DNA from 3 places in the Streptomyces sp. NPDC093109 genome. Region 2 is predicted to be linked to each of the others. Evidence: riboswitches for the same ligand, from Rfam matches in the RefSeq annotation. Region 2 holds a riboswitch; each other region holds the start of a gene.
What was found. A riboswitch is a leader RNA that binds a small molecule or an ion and turns the genes downstream of it on or off. The one in region 2 is predicted to bind cobalamin.
Positions count from the first base shown of each region.

Region 1: linked by a shared signal. The riboswitch ahead of AB0389_RS20410 (ABC transporter substrate-binding protein) and the one ahead of AB0389_RS02565 (CbtB-domain containing protein) in region 2 are both predicted to bind cobalamin.
Region 3: linked by a shared signal. The riboswitch ahead of metE (5-methyltetrahydropteroyltriglutamate--homocysteine S-methyltransferase) and the one ahead of AB0389_RS02565 (CbtB-domain containing protein) in region 2 are both predicted to bind cobalamin.

Region 1 covers NZ_JBFBEZ010000020.1:42,986-50,512, forward strand. The annotation lists gene AB0389_RS20390 (CBS domain-containing protein) at 1-244, opposite strand, end outside; gene AB0389_RS20395 (DUF262 domain-containing protein) at 253-2,061, opposite strand; gene brxD (BREX system ATP-binding protein BrxD) at 2,209-3,549, shown strand; gene AB0389_RS20405 (DEAD/DEAH box helicase) at 3,546-5,705, shown strand; cobalamin riboswitch at 5,742-5,923, shown strand; gene AB0389_RS20410 (ABC transporter substrate-binding protein) at 6,013-7,083, shown strand; gene AB0389_RS20415 (iron chelate uptake ABC transporter family permease subunit) at 7,164-7,527, shown strand, end outside.
Region 2 covers NZ_JBFBEZ010000002.1:32,694-40,220, forward strand. The annotation lists gene AB0389_RS02530 (hypothetical protein) at 1-410, opposite strand, end outside; gene AB0389_RS02535 (SDR family NAD(P)-dependent oxidoreductase) at 575-1,405, opposite strand; gene AB0389_RS02540 (hypothetical protein) at 1,829-2,242, shown strand; gene AB0389_RS02545 (Mut7-C RNAse domain-containing protein) at 2,239-3,030, opposite strand; gene AB0389_RS02550 (GNAT family N-acetyltransferase) at 3,103-3,639, opposite strand; gene AB0389_RS02555 (GlsB/YeaQ/YmgE family stress response membrane protein) at 3,852-4,115, shown strand; gene AB0389_RS02560 (histidine phosphatase family protein) at 4,175-4,810, opposite strand; cobalamin riboswitch at 4,846-4,968, shown strand; gene AB0389_RS02565 (CbtB-domain containing protein) at 5,044-5,274, shown strand; gene AB0389_RS02570 (CbtA family protein) at 5,296-6,174, shown strand; gene cbiE (precorrin-6y C5,15-methyltransferase (decarboxylating) subunit CbiE) at 6,369-7,527, shown strand, end outside.
Region 3 covers NZ_JBFBEZ010000004.1:50,672-58,198, forward strand. The annotation lists gene AB0389_RS06180 (metalloregulator ArsR/SmtB family transcription factor) at 203-565, shown strand; gene AB0389_RS06185 (metalloregulator ArsR/SmtB family transcription factor) at 667-1,011, opposite strand; gene AB0389_RS06190 (hypothetical protein) at 1,208-1,579, shown strand; gene AB0389_RS06195 (aminotransferase class I/II-fold pyridoxal phosphate-dependent enzyme) at 1,669-2,994, shown strand; gene AB0389_RS06200 (MFS transporter) at 3,072-4,604, opposite strand; cobalamin riboswitch at 5,118-5,342, shown strand; gene metE (5-methyltetrahydropteroyltriglutamate--homocysteine S-methyltransferase) at 5,505-7,527, shown strand, end outside.

The DNA of each region.
Region 1 (7,527 bases), on a different contig from region 2:
CGTCTCCGCTCCCTGACTCCGCCGCTGGGACGGATTCCTGGGCCACGATGTGCACATCGGCGGTTCTGCCGCAGTTGGCGAAGTGCGGCACGGTCGAGAGCCCGACATTCTCCAGCGCCTGGGCGATCAGCAGACTGGACGGGTCGTCGCGCACGCGGGTGTTGAAGAACGTCAGGAATTCGGTGACCGGGATCTTCCGGCCCTTGAGCGCGAGAATTTCCTCGTCGGGCGGCAGCGTCGTCATGACCGTACTCACCAGCCCGCCGTGTCACGGAAAACAGTGCGCTTGCCCATGGCGGACATCACCAGTTCCAAGAGCTGTTTCGCACGGTTCTCGTAGAACTGCTCAAAATCGGCGGTGTGGAGTGTGGCCGGATCGATGAGATGAGTGGCAACGACATCGTCGAACCACTCGGCGCGCATGCCCGACTCCAGGACGAGCGACTTGAGATACACCGCGGGGGATCCCGTCATGCCCCGGCCGGCCCGGAACGACAGCGGCGTCTTGTTGACGATCGAATTCGCGCGGGCGGAGTAGGCGTAGTAGTTCTTGGCGACCCACGCCTTGGAGAAGACCTGCCGGACCTCCACATTGTGCTCGACGAGCCGGCCCGCGTTGAGCGGCGCGTCGGAGTAGTACCAGTCGACCGCGCCCTGTTTCACCAGAAGCGCGTAAATCCCCTTGTACGCGGCGCTGTTGCGGGTCGTCAGACTGTTCAGCCGGTCATCGAGGAACGCCGCCTCGCTGACCGTGTCGGGAACGACCCCCTCCACGCCCCGGATCCAGCCGATCAGCTGTTCCACATCACGGGTGAACCGGCTCTCCGTCGAGCCGCCGTACATCTCGCCCAGCACACCGCACCAATACCACTGGGTGATCCGCTCGTCGCTGCCCGGACGGTCGGTCTCCTCGCCGAGGACGGCGCGTACCGCGGCCAGCGGTACCAGCTGGGTGCGGTACGGCAGATCGGCGGAGCGGATGATGCACTGACGCTCCAGGAAGGCGCCCACCCACTGGAACGCCTCCGCCAGCCGCGGTGCCAGCCGGCGGAACTCGGAGAGCGGCAGATTCAGCAGATCCCGGCGCTTGCAGGAGACCGAGGCGCGGGGGTTGGCCTGCTTGCGCTCCCAGGTGTGGACCAGAGCGACCGCCTGCAGGAAGTCGCTGCTGCTCAGGCCGTCCTCGAGATCCGCCTCGGGCCGGCCGAAGACAGGATGGTTCTGGGTCAGGCCCTTCTTGATCCCCTCCCACTGGATGGGGAGCCGGTAGTAGTCGCCGTGTTCGGCGAAATGAGGCTGATTGCCCGCGTAGGTGGCCGTGAGCAGCTCGAAGACGTTCAGCGGCACGCCGCCCGTGTTGACCCGCTCGAACACGGCGCAGACGGCATCGAGGGTGGTGGACGCCGCGAGCTTGATCATCGGAACTTGGAACGCGTTCATGTGATTGAGCACGCGCTCGACGAACTGGCCCCACACGCCCCAGTTCGTGGGGTCGGCGGACACGAACTTCTGCTGCCACGCGTTGACCCGCTGCGTATCGAACACAAGATGCAGGGGGAAGTAACCGGCCGCGCACTCCCCGTCGGTCGTGCTCAGGTCGAAGACAACCTTCCGGGCGAAGTCCGATTTGAGGATACGGTCCTCGGGCACGGACACCACGGCGTCGTCGCGATCGGCCGGCTCCCCGATCGCCTTGGCGATATCGATGTAGTACCAGCGACGCAGATCCTTGCCGCGGGCGTCGACCGTCTCGACCGGCAGGTCCCGGTGCAGCGCCTGGAACAGTGAGGTCAGCCGCTGCTGTCCGTCCAGGAGCAGCAGATCGGGCACGGTGCCGTCCGCGTCCTCCGCGCCCTTGAGCGTCCGGGCCTTGAAGGGGGAGGTGCCGCCGGTCTGAAGCGCCATCACAACGCCCAGCGGATAGTCCAGCGTGACCGTGGCGACGAGCGCCCTGATCCGTTCGTCGTCCCACTTCCAGTTGCGCTGGAAGTCCGGAAGCTGCAGTACGCCGGACGCGACATCCTTGAGGACATCGCTGAGTTTGAGACTGTCGAGCGCCACGCTGAGATTCCCCCGCTTTGAACCGCTGAGAAGGTGAACTGCCGAGAGGCCGGACGGTGTAACGGACGATTGCATCAAAGTGACCGTCCGTACGTCAACCTTCCGGCAGAGTGACCGGCCCCCCGTACGTAATGCGAGACTGACGCGGTGAGTACCGACAGCCCCGACCGCACCGGCCCGGTCAGCGCCGCCCGGCGGCGTGACGTGATCGACGCCCTTCGGCGAGGCGCCGTCCCCGAGAGCGGGCTCGGCCTCCTCGCGACCGGCCTGGACCGGTTCGAGGCCGCGCTCGACGCGGAACTCGAGGCGGTCGCCTCGGGCGCCTCCGTCTTCAAAGCCGTACGCGGCGAGTACGGATCCGGCAAGACGTTCTTCACCCGGTGGCTCGGCGAGCGCGCCAAGCGGCGTAACTTCGCCGTCGCCGAGATCCAGATCTCGGAGACCGAGACGCCGCTGCACAAACTGGAGACCGTCTACCGCCGGCTCACCGAGCGGCTGGCCACGCCCGGGTTCCCGCCGAGCGCACTGCGCCCGGTCGCGGACGCCTGGTTCTACGCCCTGGAGGAGGACGCGCTCACGGCGGGAGCCTCCGAGGAAGACCTGGCCGGCGCGGTCGAAGCCCTGATGACGGCGCGGCTCACGGAGGTCTCCCGGCACGCCCCGTCGTTCGCCACCGCGCTGCGCGGATACCGTACGGCCCTCGCCGCCGGGGACGAGGCCACTGCCTCGGCCGTCATGGCCTGGCTCGGCGGACAGCCCCATGTGGCCGCCTCGGCCCGCCGGGCCGCCGGTGTCCGGGGGGATCTCGACCACTTCGGCGCCCTCGGGTTTCTGCAGGGGCTGCTCACGGTGCTGCGGGACTCGGGACACTCGGGGCTCTTCGTCGTACTCGACGAGGTGGAGACGCTCCAGCGGGTCCGGTCCGACGCGCGCGACAAGGCGTTGAACGCGTTGCGGCAGCTCATTGACGAAGTGCACTCCGGGCGGTTCCCCGGTCTGTATCTGCTGATCACCGGGACACCCGCGTTCTACGACGGCAGACAGGGCGTCCAGCGGCTGGCGCCCCTGGCCCAGCGGCTCGCCACCGACTTCACCACCGAGCCGCGCTTCGACAATCCGCGCGCCGTGCAACTACGGCTTCCCGGCTTCACCCTGGACTCGCTGGTGGGCCTCGGACTCACCATCCGGGACCTCTACGCGTCGGGATCGCCCGACCCCGAACGGGTCAGGAAGCTCGCGGACGACGCCTATGTCGCCGAGCTGGCCGGCGCGGTCGGCGGAGCACTCGGCGGAAAGGCCGGTGTCGCGCCCCGGCTCTTCCTCAAGAAACTCGTCAGCGATGTGCTGGACCGTATCGACCAGTTCGAGGACTTCGACCCGCGTCAGCACTACGCCCTCACCGTGCACACGGCGGAGTTGAGCGAGGTGGAACGGAACGCCGCGGCGGAGCCGGCGAACGCCGACGACGTCGAGCTGGAGCTTCCGTGACGGCACAGCCCGGTACACCTGAGGGGCCTGGGGGTCTCGATCCGCTGGACCGGCTGCATCCCGGGCTGGTCCATCACATCGTCAACACCCTTGGCTGGCCCGGACTCCGGCCGCTCCAGGAGGAGGCCGTCGCGCCCCTCATGGACGGCTCGGACGCCCTGCTGCTCGCCCCCACTGCCGGCGGGAAGACCGAGGCGGCGTCCTTTCCGCTGCTGTCACGGATGGACGCGGAGCGGTGGACCGGAACGTCGGTGCTCTACGTGTGTCCGCTGAAGGCGCTGCTCAACAACCTGCTGCCGAGGCTGGAGACGTACACCTCCTGGCTGGGGCGGTCGGCCGCGCTCTGGCACGGGGACGTTCCGCAGTCCCGCCGCAAGCGCGTCCTGCGCGAGCGCCCGGATGTACTGCTCACCACTCCGGAGTCGCTGGAGGCGATGCTGGTCAGCGCCAATGTCGACCATCGCGCTTTCTTCTCGGGGCTGCGGGCGATCGTCGTCGACGAGGTGCACGCCTTCGCCGGGGACGACCGGGGCTGGCATCTGCTGGCCGTACTGGAGCGGCTGGAGCGGGTGGTCGGCCGGCCGGTGCAGCGCGTCGGGCTCTCCGCGACGGTCGGCAACCCGGCGGAGCTGCTGAGCTGGCTGCAGGGGGCGGGCGCGGGGAAGCGAGAGGCGCGGGTGGTTGCGCCCCATCTGCGCGAAGCCGCGCCGGAGTTGCCGCCGCCCGGGGACGTCCAGCTCGACTACGTGGGGTCGCTCGCCAACGCGGCGACGGTGATCGCCGCCCTGCACCGGGGCGAGAAGCGCCTGGTGTTCTGCGAGTCCCGCCGGCAGGTCGAGAAGCTCGGTGAGGCGCTGCGGGCGAAGGGGGTCACCACCTTCCTGTCGCACGCGTCGCTGTCCGTGGACGAGCGGAGGCGGGCGGAGGAAGCGTTCGCTGAGGCGAGGGACTGCGTCATCGTCTCCACCAGCACACTGGAACTCGGCATCGACGTGGGCGACCTGGACCGGGTCATCCAGATCGACGCGCCCGCGACCGTGGCCTCGTTCCTGCAGCGTCTCGGCCGCACGGGCCGGCGGAGCGGTTCGCCGCGCAACTGTCTGTTCCTGGCCCTCGACGAGCCCGGTCTGCTCTCCGCGGCGGCCCTTCTCCTGCTCTGGTCCCGGGGCTGGGTGGAACCGGTCGTCGCACCGCCCGAACCCCGCCATATCGTGGCCCAGCAGGTTCTCGCGCTCTGCCTCCAGGAACACCGCGTCGGCGACCGGCTGTGGCAGGACTGGTGGGGCGGCCTAGGCCCCTTCGGACCCGCCGCCGAGCCGATCGTGCGTCATCTCCTCGACGAGGGCTATGTGGACCGGGACGGCGGGATGATGTTCATCGGCCCCGAGGCCGAACGGCGCTTCGGCTTCCGGCACTTCATGGACCTCACGGCGGTGTTCACCGCCGCCCCCGAGTTCACGGTCCTGTCGGGCCGTACGGAGATCGGCACGACGGATCCCGCCCTGCTCACGGACGAAGTCGTCGGTCCGAGAAGGCTGTTGCTCGCGGGACGCAGCTGGCAGGTCACCTACATCGACTGGTCGCGGCGGCGCTGCTTCGTCGAGCCGGTGGAGGGTGGCGGCCGGGCCCGCTGGGGTGCGGTGGGCTTCGCCCGTACCGCTTCGTACGAGCTGACGCGGGCGGCGCGCGAGGTCCTGCTCGGCGCGACGCCTCCGGTCGGCCTTACCCGGCGGGCCGAGGGCGCGCTGGCGCGGGCGCGTGACGACGGCGCCGAGCTGGTGCACGCGCACGGCACGGTGATCGTGCGGGGCGGGCAGGGTACGAGCGTGCGCTGGTGGACCTGGGCCGGGCACCGGGCCAACGCCACGCTCGCCGCCACACTCGGTTCGGTCTCCGACCCCGTGCAGCGTCCCGCCGACGCGTATGTCCGGTTGCGCGAGGACATCACGCCGGGGGAGTGGAAGAACGCCGTCGCCGAGGGCGTCCAGCGGTTGTCCCTGCCCTCCGTGGACCCGCGCGCTGTGGCCGGGCTGAAGTTCGGCGCGGCACTGCCACAGCGATTGGCCGAGGCGACCATGGCCGCCAGGCTGGCCGACCTCGACGGTGCTGCTGCCGCTCTCCGGGAGCCGTTCCAGTACGCGGTGGTCCGCGGGTGACTGGAAGGGCTGTTGGAAGGGCTGTTTTCGGCCCTGTGGTAGCTTGCGGGAGCCAGTCGAACCCATGTACGTGGGTCAGGGAATCCGGTGTGAATCCGGAGCTGACGCGCAGCGGTGAGGGGGACGGGCGGGGCATCGGCCACTGGACTGCCGTCCGGGAAGGCGCCTCGTTCGAGTGATCCTGAGTCCGAAGACCTGCTGGCCCCTCCGTTCCTGTTCGGGGACGGGGGAGCACCGTACGAACGGGCTCCGCGCATGGGCCCTCGAACGCAGAGGATCTTCCGTGCTGAACGCGCGCCCCTTCCGTATGTCTCTTGTGCGTAAGTCCGTTGTGCCTGTCGCTCTGCTCGTCGCGGGGGCGTTGACGCTCACCGCCTGTGGGGGTGACGGGGAGAAGTCAGAGGTGTCGGGCAAGGCCGGTGGCGGTCAGGCCGTCTCGGGGGGCGGGTATCCCCTCAGCCTCAAGAACTGCGGGCAGACCGTCACCGTCAAGGCCGAGCCCCGGCGGGCCGTGTCGCTCAACCAGGGCACCACCGAGATCATGCTCACGCTCGGGCTCGCCGACCGGATGGCCGGGACCGCGACCTGGACCGATCCGCTGCCCAAGGCGCTGGTCAAGGCCAATGCCGAGGTGCCGCGGCTGGCCGACAACAACCCCTCCTTCGAGAAGGTGCTCGACGCCGAGCCCGACTTCGTCGCGTCGTCCTTCATCTCGACCCTGGGCAAGGGCGGCGTCGCCACGCGGGCGCAGTTCGAGAAGCTCGGTGTGCCGACGTACGTCTCGCCGGCCGACTGCACCAAGAACGACAAGGTCGTGGGTACGGACGGCGCCCGGTCCACCCCGCTGACCATGGACGTCATCTACCAAGAGGTGGAGGACCTGGCCAAGGTCTTCGGTGAGGAGAAGCGCGGTGCGGAGGTCGTCGCCTCGCTGAAGGCGCGGATGGCCGCCGCCGTGGAGGGGATCGATCCCGTCAAGGCCAAGAAGACCACCGTCCTCTACTGGTTCGCGAACTCCGACTCCCCCTACATGGCCGGCTGCTGCGGCGCCCCCGGGATCATCACCAACGCGGTCGGCGCGAAGAACATCTTCGACGACACCCAGGACGAATGGCCCCAGATCAACTGGGAGACCGTCGCCGACCGCAACCCCGACTTCCTCGTCATCGGTGACCTCACGCGCAAGTCGCAGACCGCCGAGACCGCCGCGAAGAAGATCGAGTTCCTGGAGTCCAACCCCGTCACGAAGAAGATGGACGCGGTCAAGCACAAGCGGTACGTGCTGCTCAGCGGCCAGGCGATGAATCCGACCATCCGCACCGTCGAAGGGGTCGAGAAGGTCGCCGCCGCGCTGCGCGCGTACGCGCCCGCCAAGTGACCGGCGTACGAGGGACCGGCGTACGAATGACTGCCGAACGAGTGGCTGCCGCACGCGTGACGCGTGCGCGGCTGGGCCTCATGGCGCTCGGCGGCTTCGGGCTGCTGCTGCTCTCCGTCGCGCTCGCCCTCACCATCGGCCCCGCGGACATCCGCGTGGGTGACGTCTGGTCGGTCGTCGCCGCCCATCTCGGTGTCGGCGAATCGCACGTCACCCCGATCCGGGACGGCATCGTATGGAATCTGCGGCTGCCGCGCACCCTCCTCGCCGCCGTGTGCGGGGCCGGGCTCGCGGTGTGCGGGGCGGTCATGCAGTCGCTGCTGCGCAATCCGCTCGCCGACCCCTTTGTGCTCGGGGTCTCGTCCGGGGCGTCGACCGGCGCCGTGGTGGTCGTCGTCCTCGGGGTCGGCGGGGGCGTGGTCTCGCTCTCCGCCGGGGCGTTCC
Region 2 (7,527 bases):
CGCAGGTAGTCGCGTCCGGAGAACGGGACTCGGGGCGGGGCGATCGTCCTGGACTTCCGGCCGTAAGGCAGGCCGAGCTGGTTGATCGTGGTCCTGGCTTCGAGGGAGCACAGTGTCCATGTCGCCGAATGGTGACTGTCGGTGAAATTCGTAGATCGAGTGCGTTCTGTGATGGAGCTGTTGTACGGCGTCAGTCGCTGAAATTCGCGAAGGATCGCGATATCCCGGACGTTGATTTCAAGGCTGAGCTTGCCCTTCTGACCCGTTCCTTGGGAGAGATGCCCATCGGTCTGCAGGAATCCGAACATGTAGGCGTAGTCGGGGTTCTCAAGGTCCATGAACCTTGGGGTGTTGACGCTCAGCGTGTCGTCGAAGGTGTATTGGTGCGCGCTAGGCTCGCGTTCAGCCACGGGGAAGCCCACGTTCCTGTGTGGTCAGGCCCTTGGCCGGGAGTGCGATCCGGGCTGAGGGCCGTTCTGTGTACTGCTTGTCCATTGACCGTACGGTCAACGGAACCGCGCACACGGGTGAACTCGAACGGTTCACTCGGAGGGGTGGGCCGGCCCGTGGAGGTTTACAGCACGCGGTGGACCTTGGCGTTGGAGGCCTGGGCGCGGGGGCGGATCAGGAGGAGGTCGATGTTGACGTGGCTGGGGCGGGTGACCGCCCAGGTGATGGTTTCGGCGATGTCCTCGGCGGTGAGGGGTTCGGCCACGCCCGCGTAGACCTTGGCGGCCTTCTCGGTGTCGCCGTTGAAGCGGGTGGTGGCGAACTCCTCGGTCTTGACCATGCCGGGGGCGATCTCGATGACGCGGACGGGGGTGCCGACGATCTCCAGGCGGAGGGTTTCGGCGAGGACGTGGGCGCCGTGCTTGGCGGCCACGTAGCCCGCGCCGCCCTCGTAGGTGGCGTGGCCCGCGGTGGAGGAGAGGACGAGGACCGTGCCGTCGCCACTGGCGGTGAGGGCGGGGAGCAGGGCCTGGGTGATGTTGAGGGTGCCGATGACGTTCGTCTCGTACATCTGACGCCAGTCGGCGGGGTCGCCGGTGGCGACCGGGTCGGCGCCGAGGGCGCCGCCGGCGTTGTTGATGAGGACGTTGACGGTCGGGAAGCCGTTCGACCCGGTCAGTCCGGCGGCGAAGGCGTCGACGGCGGCGCGGTTGGTGACGTCGAGCGCGTACGCGGTGGCGCGGTGGCCCGCGGCGGTGATCTCGGCGGCGAGCGCCTCGACGCGGTCCTTGCGGCGGGCGGTGACGACGACGTGGTAGCCCGCGCCGGCGAGCTGCCGGGCGGTGGCCGCGCCGATACCGCTGCTCGCTCCGGTGACGACGGCGACGGGCGCGGTGGGGGTGGCGGGGGCGGCGGGTGCGACAGGTGCGGCGGGGGTGCTTCCGGCGGCGGTCATGACGTACTCCTCGCGCGTGTGATCGGCTGATCGGCCGAGCTGGTCAGGGCCAGGATAGGCAGGGGGCGCGGGGGCGTGCGCCGGGTGTCCGGGGCGCGGACCGGGGTGCGGACCGGGGTGCGGACCGGGGTGTGTGGGGCGTATGGGTGTTCCGGTGATCGGGTGATCGGGGCGTGCTGCGCGGGCGAGTGGGCCGAATTGCGGTGTGATGATCTGTATGTTCCCGCTATGGCTGTGATGCGAAAGTCCCTGTTGACCGTGGTGTCCACCGCCGCGGCGGTCGTGCTGGGTGCGGGTGCCGGGCCGGGCGCCTCCGCTTCTTCCGCTTCCTCTGCTTCCTCTGCTTCCTCTGCTTCCTCTGCTTCCTCTGCTTCCTCTGCTTCCTCCGCTTCCTCCGCTTCTTCTGTTTCTTCTGTTTCTTCTGTGGCGGACGTCGATACCGACTCCGTCGCGGTCGAGGCCGATCTCTCGCACCACGGCCACGTGTCCCTCTGGAAGGGGCGGTTGACGGTCCGGCTTGAGTCCGAGAACCACGGCCCGGCCAAGGTGCCGGAGGCGACCGTACGGCTGGATCTCTCGGCCGCGCCCACGGCCGGTCAGGCGCTGCCCGCCCACTGCCTGTGGGGCGGCGACCGCGTGGTGCTGTGCCGTACGGGGCAGCTCAGGGCGACCGGCAGGAGCCGAGAGACCGCGCTCGACCTGGCGCTGCCCGGCGATCCGGCCGAGGTCGTCGTACGGATCGACACCGCGTGGAACGGTGGCGCGAGCGACCGTAACCCCGAGAACCAGCACCACCGGGTGCTGGTGCCGGCCACCGGGGACCAGTACGCCTTCTAGCGCTCTGACGACTGGTGCTGCGACGACTGGTGCTGCGCCGACTGGTGCTGTGACGGGGCCGTCGTGCCGCCGAACTCCCTTACCGCGTCGTCCACGATCGCCGCGAGCCGCGCGTGGTGCGCGCCCCGCCAGTACACCCGCTCGCACGCCGCGCACTGCGCGAAGACGTCGTAGCCGTGCTGCGTGCCGTGCTCCAGCCTGTCCTGGACGGACTCCTTGTCGGCAGGGGAGAGCGGGCCGTTGCAGGCGGTGCAGCGGGTCCAGGGGGCGAGGGCGGGCGCGAAGCGTTCGAGTACGTCGCGGAGTTGTGCGTCCGGGCGGTCGCTGTAGATGTACGCCCCGGCCCAGATCTCGCGCCGGCGCAGCAGCCCGCGGTCCCGGGAGAGCATGACGCGGTGTTCGGCGGCGGAGAGCGCGGCGAGCGCCGGATCGCCGGGGTCCGTGCTCTCGTACGCCGCGTCGACGCCGAGCAGCCGCAGCCGCCGGGCGAGGGTGCCGAGGTGCACGTCGAGCAGGAAGCGCAGCGGTGCGCCGGGCACCTGCTGCGGCCTGCGCACGGCACGTACCTCCACGGACTCGCCCGCCGCGGGGATGTGCGAGACGGTCACCTCGCGGCCGTCGACGAGCAGCGGGCCGGCCTCGGTGAGGGGGATGCCGAGCGACTCGACGGCGTGGCCGAGGGTGGAGGAGCCGTCGGTGCGCAGGGCCGTACGCCCCTGACGCCGCTCGGCCGGGACGAACAGGCGCAGTTCGTGGGCGAAGTCGATCTGGATCTCTGGTCCGTTCACGCGGCCAGGATGTCACCGGGGGAGGGGAGGGGCCATGGGGTTGTTCCGCGGTTATTCCGCCGGGTCCGGCGGTTATTCCGCCGGGTCCCCCGGGCGCAGATCGAGCCGCCAGTCGTTGCAGCGCATCGGACGCCCCGGTGGGTACTCCAGCTCGCATTCGTCCCGCAGGGAGAACCCGGCTCTGCGGCACAGCCGGTTCGACGGCGGGTTGCCGACGGACGGGAAGGCGTGCAGATAGCGGTGTCTGCCCTCGGCGCGCGCCTGGTCCACCACCCCGGCCACCGCCGTGACCGCGATGCCCCGGCCCTGGTGGGCGGCGAGCACCGCCCAGCCCGTCTCGTACACCTTCCGGCCCTGCCAAGTCTGCTCCCAGAAGCCGACCGTGCCGACGGCTTCGCCGTCCGGGGCGAGGGATATGCGGAACATCCGGCCCCGGCCCCTGCGGTCGGCGCTCAGTGCGACATAGCGCTTGTGCCGTTTGAGCAGCTGTTCCTCGGTCTCCGGGCCGCCGAGATGGTGCATCAGCTCCGGTGCGTTGGCCGCGCGGAGCAGGTCGAGGTCGCGCTCCGACCAGGGGGTGAGCCGTACTCGCGGCGTCGTGGACTCCATGTCCGGCACTGTAGGACGGAGGTCTGACAGGGCGGGAACCGCGCTGGGTCCGCTCCGGAACGGCTTCTCCTACCGCGGCAGCCGGGACGTAAACCGAACTGGCGAACACTCGCAATCATTGGTTGGACGGGACTGGACGGGTGCACGGCGGGCAGACGTCTTGCAGGGACCACTATCCGTAGCGGTTGTGCGACAAGGAGGGGACGGAAGACATGGAGATTTCCGGCATCATCACGGCCATCGTGATCGGCATCGTCATTGGTGTGCTGGGTCGGCTCGTCGTGCCCGGGCGCCAGCGCATCGGTGTGCTGCTGACCGTTCTGGTGGGCATCGTCGCGGCTCTGATCGGCACGGCCCTCGCGGCTGGGCTCGGTGTCGCGAATACCAAGGGGATCGACTGGATCGAGCTGATAATCCAGATCGGTCTGGCAGCGGTGGGTGTCGCCGCGCTGGACCGGGTGAAGGGCCGGGGCTGACCGGCTGACCCGCCGGGGCAGCCGGGGTTGACCGGCCGGGGCCGGCTGTCCTGCCGGGCTCATTCGTGGAGCGGGCGGCCGACGCGTAGATTCCAGCGGCCGTTGCGCCCGCTGAGTTCGGTGACGGACAGGGGACGTACGTCAAGCCTCCAGAACGTCTGCGGAGGTGCGCCGAGGGCGTGGACGGTGGCGGCGCGGATGAAGTCGGGTTCGGCGACGACGACGAGGCGCCCGCCGGTTCCGGTCGCGTCGTCGCCGTGGGCCGCGCCGGCCGTGTCCAGCCAGTGGGCGACGCGGGTGTGGAAGTCGCGCAGGGACTCTCCGCCGTGCGGTGCGGCGTCGGGGTCGGACAGCCAGGCGGCCACCGACTCCGGTTCGGCGGCGGCCACTTCGTCCAGGGTCCTGCCCTGCCAGCGGCCCATGGCGCACGGCGCGAGGGCGTCCAGCGGGGCGGTGGTCAGGCCGAGGGCCTGAGCGGTCCGGTGGCAGCGGCGTGTGGGGGCGGCGTAGTGGGCCGTGGCGCGGGGGAAGGTCTCCCGTACGGCTTCGGTCTGGCGCAGACCGGTGGCGTCGAGCCCGTCGTCGTCGCTGTCGTGGTCGCTCTCGCTTTCGCCGAAGCGGGCCTCGCGCAGGGCGGTGCTGATGGCGGGGGCGATGAGGGACACATGCAGTGACAGCTGTGTGGTCATGGTCATACGTGGGGGCCAGTTCCTGGGCGAAGGGCCTCTTGGCCCGCTTGTCGGTTCGCGGTACCTTCACGTCGATATCACGACGGCGAGACGGAAGTCCGGTGAGAGTCCGGCACGGTCGCGCCACTGTATGCCGGGGACCGGCCGCGTACCAGGCGGCGGGTTCCGGGTGAGTCAGACCCGATGGCCGTCGTCAGAGCTCCACTTATGGGACGCGAGTTCCCCAAGGAGGTTGTGTCATGGCGCAGTCCATAGCGCATCCGGTCATTTCTCCCGCCGACGCCGGTACCCCGGTGACCCCGCTCCCGCTGCGCGCGGTGCTCCCGTGGGCCGTGTTCGTGGGCACGCTCATGCTGGTGCTCCTCTACTTCGTCGGCGCCGAGCAGGGCGCGACGTCGGTGTTCTCCGGTGCGGGGGTGCACGAGTGGGTGCACGACGGCCGTCATCTGCTCGGCTTCCCCTGCCACTGACCACTGACGGAGATCACGCACATGCATGCCTCCACCGTCAGAAACCTCCTGGTCCGCGGCATGATCGCGGGCGTGCTGGCCGGACTTGTCGCGTTCGGACTGGCCTATTTCGCGGGCGAGCCCTCCGTACGGGCCTCGATCGCGCAGGAGGAGGCCCACTCCGCGCCGGCGCATGAACACGGCGACGGCGACGGAGAACAGGGTTCATCCGATTCCGATTCCGCTTCAACTTCTGGTTCCGCAGGCCATTCACATGGAGATGAGGAGGAAGAACTGGTCAGCAGGCCGGTGCAGTCGACGTTCGGGCTGGCCACCGGTGTCCTGGTGTACGGGGTGGCCGTGGGCGGCATCGCCGCCCTGGTCTTCGCCGTCGGCCTGGGCAGGCTCGGCAGGTTCGGGCCGCGGGCGACCGCGGCGCTGATCGCCGGGGCGGCCTTCACCACCGTCTGTCTGGTGCCGTTCCTGAAGTATCCGGCGAACCCGCCCGCGGTCGGAGACGCGGACACGATAGGCCGGCGCACCGCGCTGTATTTCCTGATGATCCTGCTGAGCGTGCTGTTGGCGGTCGCCGCGGTCATCGCGGGCCGACGGCTCGCGCCGCGGCTGGGCAACTGGAACGCGTCGCTCGCCGCCGGTGCCGGTTATGTCGTCGCCGTGGCCGTGGCGTGTCTCGTACTGCCCGCGAACACCGACGCCATCCCGGAGACCTTCCCGGCGGCGCTGCTCTGGGAGTTCAGACTGTCGTCGATCGCCGTGCAGGCGGTGCTCTGGACAGCCTTCGGGCTGATATTCGGCGCGCTGGCGGAGCGGATGCTCCGGGCCGGGACGGAGGACAGCGCGGCCGAGGGCGGGGTGGCCGAGGGCGGCGCGGCGCGGACGGCGGCCGAACCGGCGCGCTGACGGGCCCGCGCTGACGGGCCCGCGCTGACGGGCCCGCGCTGATGGGCTCGCGGCGGCGGGCGCCGGTGCCTCGGCGGGGAGCGGTGGCGGGGAGAAGTAGAGTTCGAGGTCGGTTTTCTCCCAGTTCAGAAGCTCCGAGGTGTACGGCAGTGAGCATCCCGCCCCGCGAGGGCCACGGGCCTCATCAGGCCCCTGTGCCTGATGAGGTTCCCGAGGCCGGTGAGGCCGAGGCCCGTGTGACAGTCGTCGGGATCGGCGCCGACGGCTGGAGCGGGCTCACCGACGCCGCGCGGGCGGCGCTGCGCCGTGCCGAGGTGGTCATCGGCGGCCCGCGCCAACTGGCGCTGCTTCCAGGGGCGGAGGCAGGGGCAGGGGCAGGGGCTGAGACGGGGGCGGAAGCCGGGACAGGCGCGGGGGAGTGCGCGGGCGAGCGGGTCGCGTGGCCGACGCCGCTGCGGCCCGCCGTACCCCGGCTGCTGGCCGCGTACGCCGGCCGCCGTCTCGCCGTACTGGCCAGCGGGGATCCGATGTTCTACGGGATCGGGCGGGCCCTCGCCGAGGAGGCGGGGCCCGGTGCGCTGCGGGTGCTGCCGCATCCGTCGTCGGTGTCGTACGCCTGCGCACGGCTCGGCTGGCCGGTGGAGGACACGGAGGTCGTCACGCTCGTCGGCCGCCCCACCGCGACGTTGGCCGCCGCGCTGCACCACGGGCGCCGGGTGCTGGTGCTCAGCGCCGGGGCCGCGACGCCCGCCGAGGTGGCGGCGCTGCTGCGGGAACGGGGTTACGGACCGAGCCGGCTGCGCGTGCTCGAAGCCCTCGGCGCGGAGCGCGAACGGTGCGTCGAGGGACACGCGGCGGACTGGTCCGCGCCGGCCGGCGACCCGCTGAATGTCGTGGCGGTCGACTGCCGCCGCGCGGACGGCGCGCCGCGCCTCGGCGCCGTACCGGGGCTGCCGGATGCCTCGTACGAGCACGACGGCCAGCTCACCAAGCGCCATGTGCGCGCCGCGACGCTCGGCGCGCTGGCGCCCGCGCCGGGGGAGCTGCTCTGGGACGTGGGCGGCGGTTCGGGCTCGATCGGGGTGGAGTGGATGCGTACGCACCGTTCCTGCCGGGCGGTGTCCGTGGAACGCGATCCGGCGCGCGCCGAGCGCATCGGCCGCAACGCGCGTGCGCTGGGCGTGCCCGGCCTGCGGGTGGTGACCGGCGCGGCCCCTGCCGCGCTGGCGGGACTGCCGGTGCCCGACGCGGTGTTCATCGGCGGCGGGCTGACGGTGCCGGGCCTGCTGGCCGCGTGCTGGGCGGCGCTGCCGGTGGGCGGCCGGCTCGTGGCGAACACGGTGACGCTGGAGT
Region 3 (7,527 bases), on a different contig from region 2:
ACCATGATCCCGTACCGCCAGCCCGGGACCGGCGCGTATGGCAGTGTTGTCCCGGTCGGTCCAGAGCCGCCGGACGAGCGGGATACGGCGAGGACGACCCCGGGGCAGTGAGTCCCGGGTGGGAGCGGCACCGGCCCCCGGTGTCCGAGCGACGGCGAGCGACCGGTCCCACGGCCGGCCGCAGCAGTGCGGAGGCAAGTCGGTGAGCGCGCCGCTCTACCAGCTGAAGGCGGAGTTCTTCAAGACGCTCGGGCATCCGGTACGGATCCGGGTGCTTGAGCTGCTGAGCGAGCGCGAGCACGCGGTCGCGGAGATGCTGCCGGAGGTAGGGGTCGAGCCCGCCCATCTGTCACAGCAGCTGGCCGTCCTGCGCCGGGCGAATCTGGTGGTCACCCGCCGCGAGGGCTCCGTCGTCCACTACTCGCTGGCCAGCCCCCAGGTCGCGGAGCTGCTGAGGGTCGCACGCACGATCCTGTCCGGGGTACTGGCCGGCCAGGCCGAGCTGCTGGCGGACCTCCGGGCCGCGGATCCGGACACCGCACCCCGCCGCCGGGGGCCCGCGTAAGCGCGGTACGTACGTGAGCGGCCCCGCGTAGGCGCTGGGCCCACGTGAGCGGCCCCGCGTAAGCGCTGGGCGTACGCGACGCGCGTACGCGCCGACGTCCGCTACGGCGTCGCGCCGACCCCCGTGTCGTGCAGTTCGGCCAGCAGATCCTGCCGGCCCGCGAGCATGACGGTCAGGATCCGCCGCGCCGCCCGCATCAGCTCCGCCACATCGCCGCCGGCCAGCTCGTACACCACCGTCGCGCCCTCCCGGGTCGCGGTCACGATGCCCGACCGGCGCAACACCGCCAGCTGCTGCGAGAGGCTCGACGGCTCGATCTCGATGGCCGCGAGCAGATCCCGTACCGGCATCGGCCCGTCCTGAAGCAGTTCGAGCACGCGGATGCGGACCGGGTGGCCGAGCATCCGGAAGAACTCCGCCTTCGCCTGGTACAGCGGCACCGGCATCGCGTTCACCTCTCGCCCACCTCACCCGTATCGCGGCACTCTCGGCCTGTCACAACCTGTCTCGACCCTGGAGACCCTAGTGCCCCTCCGGCACCGGAGGACGCGGACGGCTTGAAGAAGTCTTCAATTCGGCAGATCAGTATGTTGCCATCCTCTAAGGTGATCGAACGAGTACACGACGATGAGGGTGGGAGTCATGGCAAGCACGGACGTGGCACTGAAGGACGCGATGATGATCGAGGGAGCCGTCGGCACGGCACTCGTCGACTACACCAGCGGCATGGCCCTGGGCGTGCTAGGGGGCGGCAGGGACCTGGACCTCGGCGTCGCCGCCGCGGGAAACACCGATGTCGTACGCGCCAAGGTCCGCGCGCTGGAGACGCTCGGCATCGAGGACACCATCGAGGACATCCTCATCACGCTCCGGACGCAGTACCACGTACTGCGCCCGCTGTCCGGGCCGACCACCAAGGGGCTGTTTCTCTACCTGGTGCTCGACCGGACGCGCGCCAACCTGGCCATGGCCCGCCACCAGTTGAAGCGCATCGAGAACGACATAGAGATCTGACCGGGCCGCGGTCCGGCACCGGACCGCTCCACCGCTTTGTATCCTCGGCGGGTGCCACCATCGGCGCGGCATCCGCGAGAGGAACGACCATGACGACCGAGCTGAGCCCCGACGCCCCGACCGACACGGCAGAGACGGCCTCGACGGCCGGCACGGCCGCCCTGCCGGATCTCCTCGACCGGGCCCGTCAGGAGTACCGGGACCTCGCCGCGCGCGGCCTCGCGCTGGACCTGACCCGCGGCAAGCCGGCGCCGGCGCAGCTCGACCTCTCCGGGGAGCTGCTCAGCCTGCCGGGCGCGCGGTACACCGCCGCCGACGGCACGGACGTACGCAACTACGGCGGCCTGCAGGGGCTGCCCGAGCTGCGGGAGATCTTCGCCGGGGTGCTCCAGGTGCCGGCCGGACAGCTCCTCGCGGCCGGGAACTCCAGCCTGGAGCTGATGCACGACTGCCTGGTGCACGCCCTGCTGAGCGTGGTCCCGGGCGCCGGGTCCCGCTGGGTGGACCAGGAGCGGATCGCGTTCCTGTGTCCGGTGCCCGGATACGACCGGCACTTCGCGCTCTGCGAACGGTTCGGGATCGACATGATCCCGGTGCCGATGACCGCCGAGGGACCGGACATGGACGCCGTGGAGCGGCTCGTCGCGGAGGACCCGGCGGTCAAGGGCATCTGGTGCGTACCGAAGTACAGCAACCCGGACGGCGTCACCTACAGCGACGCGACGGTGACGCGGCTCGCCTCGATGAGCACGGCCGCGCCGGACTTCCGGATCTTCTGGGACAACGCGTACGCCGCCCACGACCTCACCGACGAGCCGGTCCCCGTCGCCGATCTGCTCGCCGCCTGCGCCTCGGCCGGGAACCCGGACCGGGCGTTCGTGTTCGGCTCCACCTCGAAGATCACCGCGGCGGGCGCGGGCGTCGCGTTCTTCGGCTCGTCGCCCGCGAACGTGCAGTGGCTGCTCGGCAACAACGCGAAGCGGTCGATCGGCCCCGACAAGGTCAACCAGCTGCGGCACGCCCTGTTCCTGCGGGACGCGGACGGGGTGCGGACCCACATGGAGCGCCAGCGCGCCGTGCTGCGGCCCAAGTTCGACACGGTGGCGCGGCTCCTGGAAGCCGGTCTCGGCGGGACCGGGCTCGCGACCTGGACCTCGCCGAAGGGCGGGTACTTCGTCACCCTCCAGGTCGAGGACGGCTGCGCCAAGGAGGTCGTACGCCGGGCCGCCGAGGCGGGCATCGTGCTGACCCCGGCCGGCGCCACGCACCCGTACGGCGACGACCCGCGCGACGCGGTCATCCGGATCGCGCCCAGCTACCCGGGGCTCGCGGAGCTGGAGCAGGCCATCGAGGGGCTCACGGTCTGCGTCCGGCTGGTGGGGTACGAGCGGCGGGCCGCCGCCGAAGCGAAGTAGGGGCCGCGGCGACGGCGTACGACGCCGGTGCGCGCCTGCCCCCGGCGCGCACCGGCGTCGTACGACGCTCCGTCCCGTCAGCCCATGTGCACCGGCGCCGCCCCCTCGGTGGACTCCTGCCGGCCGGCGTTGACGGCGAAGGCCGTGACGGCCAGGCCGGCCAGGAACATGCAGGCCGCGGCGGCGAAGGCCACGGTGTAGCCGTGGGTCAGCGCCTCGCCCGCCCGTGCGACAAGGGCGAAGTCCTCGGTGGCCAGACCCCGGTAGAGGGAGGAGGCCGCCTCGGGCAGCTTGTCGTTCGCCGCCGAGGTGGAGAGCGTCGACAGGACGGCGAGACCGAGGGCGCCACCGATCTGCTGCGCGGTGTTGAGCAGCGCGGAGGCGCTCCCGGTGTCCTGGTGCGCGACCCCGCTGACCGCGCCGAGCGTCATCGGGACAAAGCTCATGCCGAGGCCGAGACCGGTGACGAACATGGCCGGCATCAGATGCGCCGCGTACGACGAACCCGGCTCCAGCGTGGCGAACCAGAGCATGCCCACGGCCGCCACCACCAGGCCGGGCCCGGCGATCAGCCGGGGGGCGTACCGCGCGACGAGCTTGGAGCTGATGCCCGCCGCGGCGGCCATGCCGAAGCTGAAGGGCAGATACGCGAAGCCGGTCCTGACCGGGCTGTAGCCGAGGATCAGCTGCATGTAGAGCGTCAGGAAGTAGAAGGTGGCGAACATGCCCGAGCCGATGAACAGCATCGTCCCGTAACTCCCCCACCGGTTCCGGTCCTTGAAGAGCCGCAGCGGCATCATCGGGTGCGCGGTGCGGGCCTGGAGGAAGAGGAACACGGCCAGCAGCACGACCGCGGCGGCGAAGGATGCGAGAGTCAGGCCGTTGGTCCAGCCGTGCTCGCCGCCGCGGGTGATGCCGTACACCAGGGAGATCAGACCGCCGGTGCCGGTGATCGCGCCGGGGACGTCGAGACGGCCGGTGTCGCGTTCGGCCTCGACGAGGTAGCGGGTACCGGCGAGGACGGCCAGGCCGATCGGGATGTTGACGAAGAAGACCCAGCGCCAGTCGAGTACGTCGGTGAGCACACCGCCGAGCAGCAGCCCGACCGTGGCGCCCACGCCGCCCATGGCCGCGTAGACGCCCATCGCCGTGTTGCGCTCCTTGCCGACCGGGAACGTCGTGGTGATCAGCGCCAGGGCGCTGGGCGCGGCGAGCGCGGCGCCGGCTCCTTGCAGAACACGGGCGGCGAGCAACAGCCCCTCGTTCGGCGCCAGTCCGCCGAGCAGCGAGGCCAGGGTGAAGACGGCGATCCCCACCCGGAACACGCGCCGCCGTCCGTACAGGTCACCGGCCCGCCCGCCGAGCAGCAGCAGCCCGCCGAACGCCAGCGCGTACGAGTTGACGATCCAGGCCAGATTCGCGTCGGACACGCCGAGATCGGTCTGGATGGCGGGCAGGGCGATATTGGTGATCGTGGCGTCGAGAACCACCATCAGCTGGGCGGCGGCGATCACGAACAGGGCCAGCCCGAGATGTCGCCCGCCCCCGGGTGAGGCTCCGGAGGCATCCGGCCCTGCGGTGGCGACGGGCGTTGTGGAGTGCGCAGACATGGAAAGAGGCTCCAAGGAACGGGGACGGATTAATCCCCGGAACAGGAAACGGACTCGCCGCTGAGTCAATTCCTGATCCGGGAAAAAGCAAAGACTGAACCACCCCCGGAATTTCCGGTGGAGTGGGGTACTCGCTGATGCAATCCGAGGGAAGGACGCCGATACGGCATACAACTTGCGCTCGGGACGAATACGCACACTAACACCCTGTGGCCTGCCCGTACGGCCGTTCCGGAGACGTTCGCCATGTGATGGTTCTCGCGCTTGACGGCACGCCCCCGGGTGTGGGCACACAGCAGGCGGAGAATGCATGGAACCCATTTGCGCTTTCCCGGAAAGTGTGGACACACACCGGCGCGGAGAATTCCGAAAATTGTCTGCCGACGCACGCCGCGTTCGAATAGGCGCCTACACCCGGTCCACAGGCGCCGCAAGGGCGTCCACCGCGGCTCCCGTGTCCCAGGTCACGTTCCGGAACGTGGGCGGTGTCGGCCGCGGCCCCGCCCACGCTCTACCCTGTCGGATGCAGCTGGTTCGCCCTGCCCGCCAGGCAGACGCGTCGTAAGAGGGAACCCGGTGGGAATCCGGGACTGCCCCGCAGCGGTGAGTGGGAACGACCGCCGTCATACGCACTGGATCCGGCCAGGATCCGGGAAGCGACGGCCAGTAGGAATCTGGAATCTGCCTCGGCAGAGCTGCCCGCGAGTCCGAAGACCTGCCCGTTGCCCGTACGCGACCATTCGCGTACGGATATCCCGGTGACCTCGTGGGCGGGTCGGCGTACATATCGGACGGACGAGCGCGCCCGGGGCGCGGTACTGGTCCGTGCGGTCCGTCACCCCTTCGCGCTCGCGTCCCGTCGCCGGGATGTTCAGGAGTCATCTCGCGAAGGAGATTTCCGTGACAGCGAAGTCCGCAGCCGCGGCAGCACGGGCGACCGTGTACGGCTACCCCCGCCAGGGACAGCACCGGGAACTGAAGAAGGCCGTCGAGGGGTACTGGAAGGGCCGCGTCACCGCGGAAGCCCTCCGGGAGACGGCCGTCGGGCTGCGCCGGGCCAACTGGCGGCAGCTGGCTGACGCCGGCGTCGACGAGGTGCCGACCGGTGACTTCTCGTACTACGACCACGTCCTGGACACCAGTGTCATGGTCGGTGCCGTCCCCGCACGGCACCGCGCGGCCGTCGAGGCCGACGCGCTCGACGGCTACTTCGCGATGGCCCGCGGCACCCAGGACGTGGCGCCGCTGGAGATGACCAAGTGGTTCGACACGAACTACCACTACCTCGTCCCCGAGCTGGGCCCCGACACCGTCTTCACCGCCGACTCCGCCCGGCAGGTCGCCGAGCTGACGGAGGCTCTGGCGCTCGGGCACACCGCCCGGCCGGTCCTCGTCGGCCCCGTCACGTATCTCCTGCTGGCCAAGCCCGCGCCCGGGGTGGCGGCCGGTTTCGAACCGCTGACCCTGCTGGACCGGCTGCTGCCCGTCTACGCCGAGGTCCTCGCCGATCTGCGCGCCGCCGGCGCCGAGTGGGTGCAGCTCGACGAGCCCGCGCTGATCGAGGACCGGACGCCCGCCGAACTGGCCGCCGTCGCCCGTACGTACCGCGACCTCGGCGGCCGGACCGACCGGCCGAAGCTGCTCGTCGCCTCCTACTTCGACCGGCTGGGCGAGGCGCTTCCCGTGCTGGCCAAGGCACCGGTCGAGGGCCTGGCACTCGACTTCACCGGCGCGGCGGCGGCCAATCCGGCCGATCTCGCCGCCGTCGGCGGACTGCCAGGAAAGCGGCTCGTCGCGGGCGTCGTCAACGGCCGCAACATCTGGATCAACGACTTCGAGAAGTCGCTGGCCACCCTCACCACCCTCCTCGGCCTCGCCGACCGGGTCGATGTGGCCGCGTCCTGCTCCCTCCTGCACGTTCCGCTCGACACCGCCGCAGAACGGGACATCGATCCGGAGATCCTGCGCTGGCTCGCCTTCGCCCGGCAGAAGACCGCCGAGATCGTCACCCTGGCCAAGGGGCTGGCCGAGGGCACCGGTGCCATCGCCGGGGAGATCGCCGCCAACCGGGCCGCCCTCGCCTCCCGTACGGCCTCGGCGATCACCCACGACCCGGCCGTACGGGCCAGGGCCGCCGCCGTCACCGACGCCGACGGCCGCCGCTCGCGGCCGTACGCCGAGCGCGCCGGCACCCAGCGCGCCCGCCTCGGGCTGCCGCTGCTGCCGACGACCACCATCGGCTCGTTCCCGCAGACCGACGACTTGCGGACGGCCCGCGCCGACCTGCGCGCGGGACGGATCGGCACCGCCGGGTACGAGGAGCGCATCAGGGCCGAGATCGCCGAGGTCGTCTCCTTCCAGGAGAAGGCCGGCCTCGATGTCCTGGTGCACGGCGAGCCCGAACGCAACGACATGGTCCAGTACTTCGCCGAGCGGCTCACCGGCTACGTCGCCACCCGCGGCGGCTGGGTCCAGTCGTACGGCACCCGCTATGTCCGGCCGCCGGTGCTCGTCGGCGACATCTCGCGCCCCGAGCCGATGACGGTGCGCTGGACGTCCTACGCGCAGTCGCTCACCGGACGCCCGGTCAAGGGCATGCTCACCGGGCCCGTCACCATGCTCGCCTGGTCCTTCGTCCGCGACGACCAGCCGCTCGGCGACACCGCGCGCCAGGTCGCCCTCGCCCTGCGCGACGAGGTCAACGACCTTGAGGCGGACGGCACTTCGGTGATCCAGGTCGACGAACCCGCCCTGCGCGAGACACTGCCGCTGCGCGCCGCCGGCCGCGCCGCGTATCTGGACTGGGCGACCGAGTCGTTCCGCCTCACCACCGGTGGCGTACGCCCGGACACCCAGATCCACACCCACATGTGCTACGCCGAGTTCGGTGACATCGTCCAGGCCATCGACGACCTCGACGCCG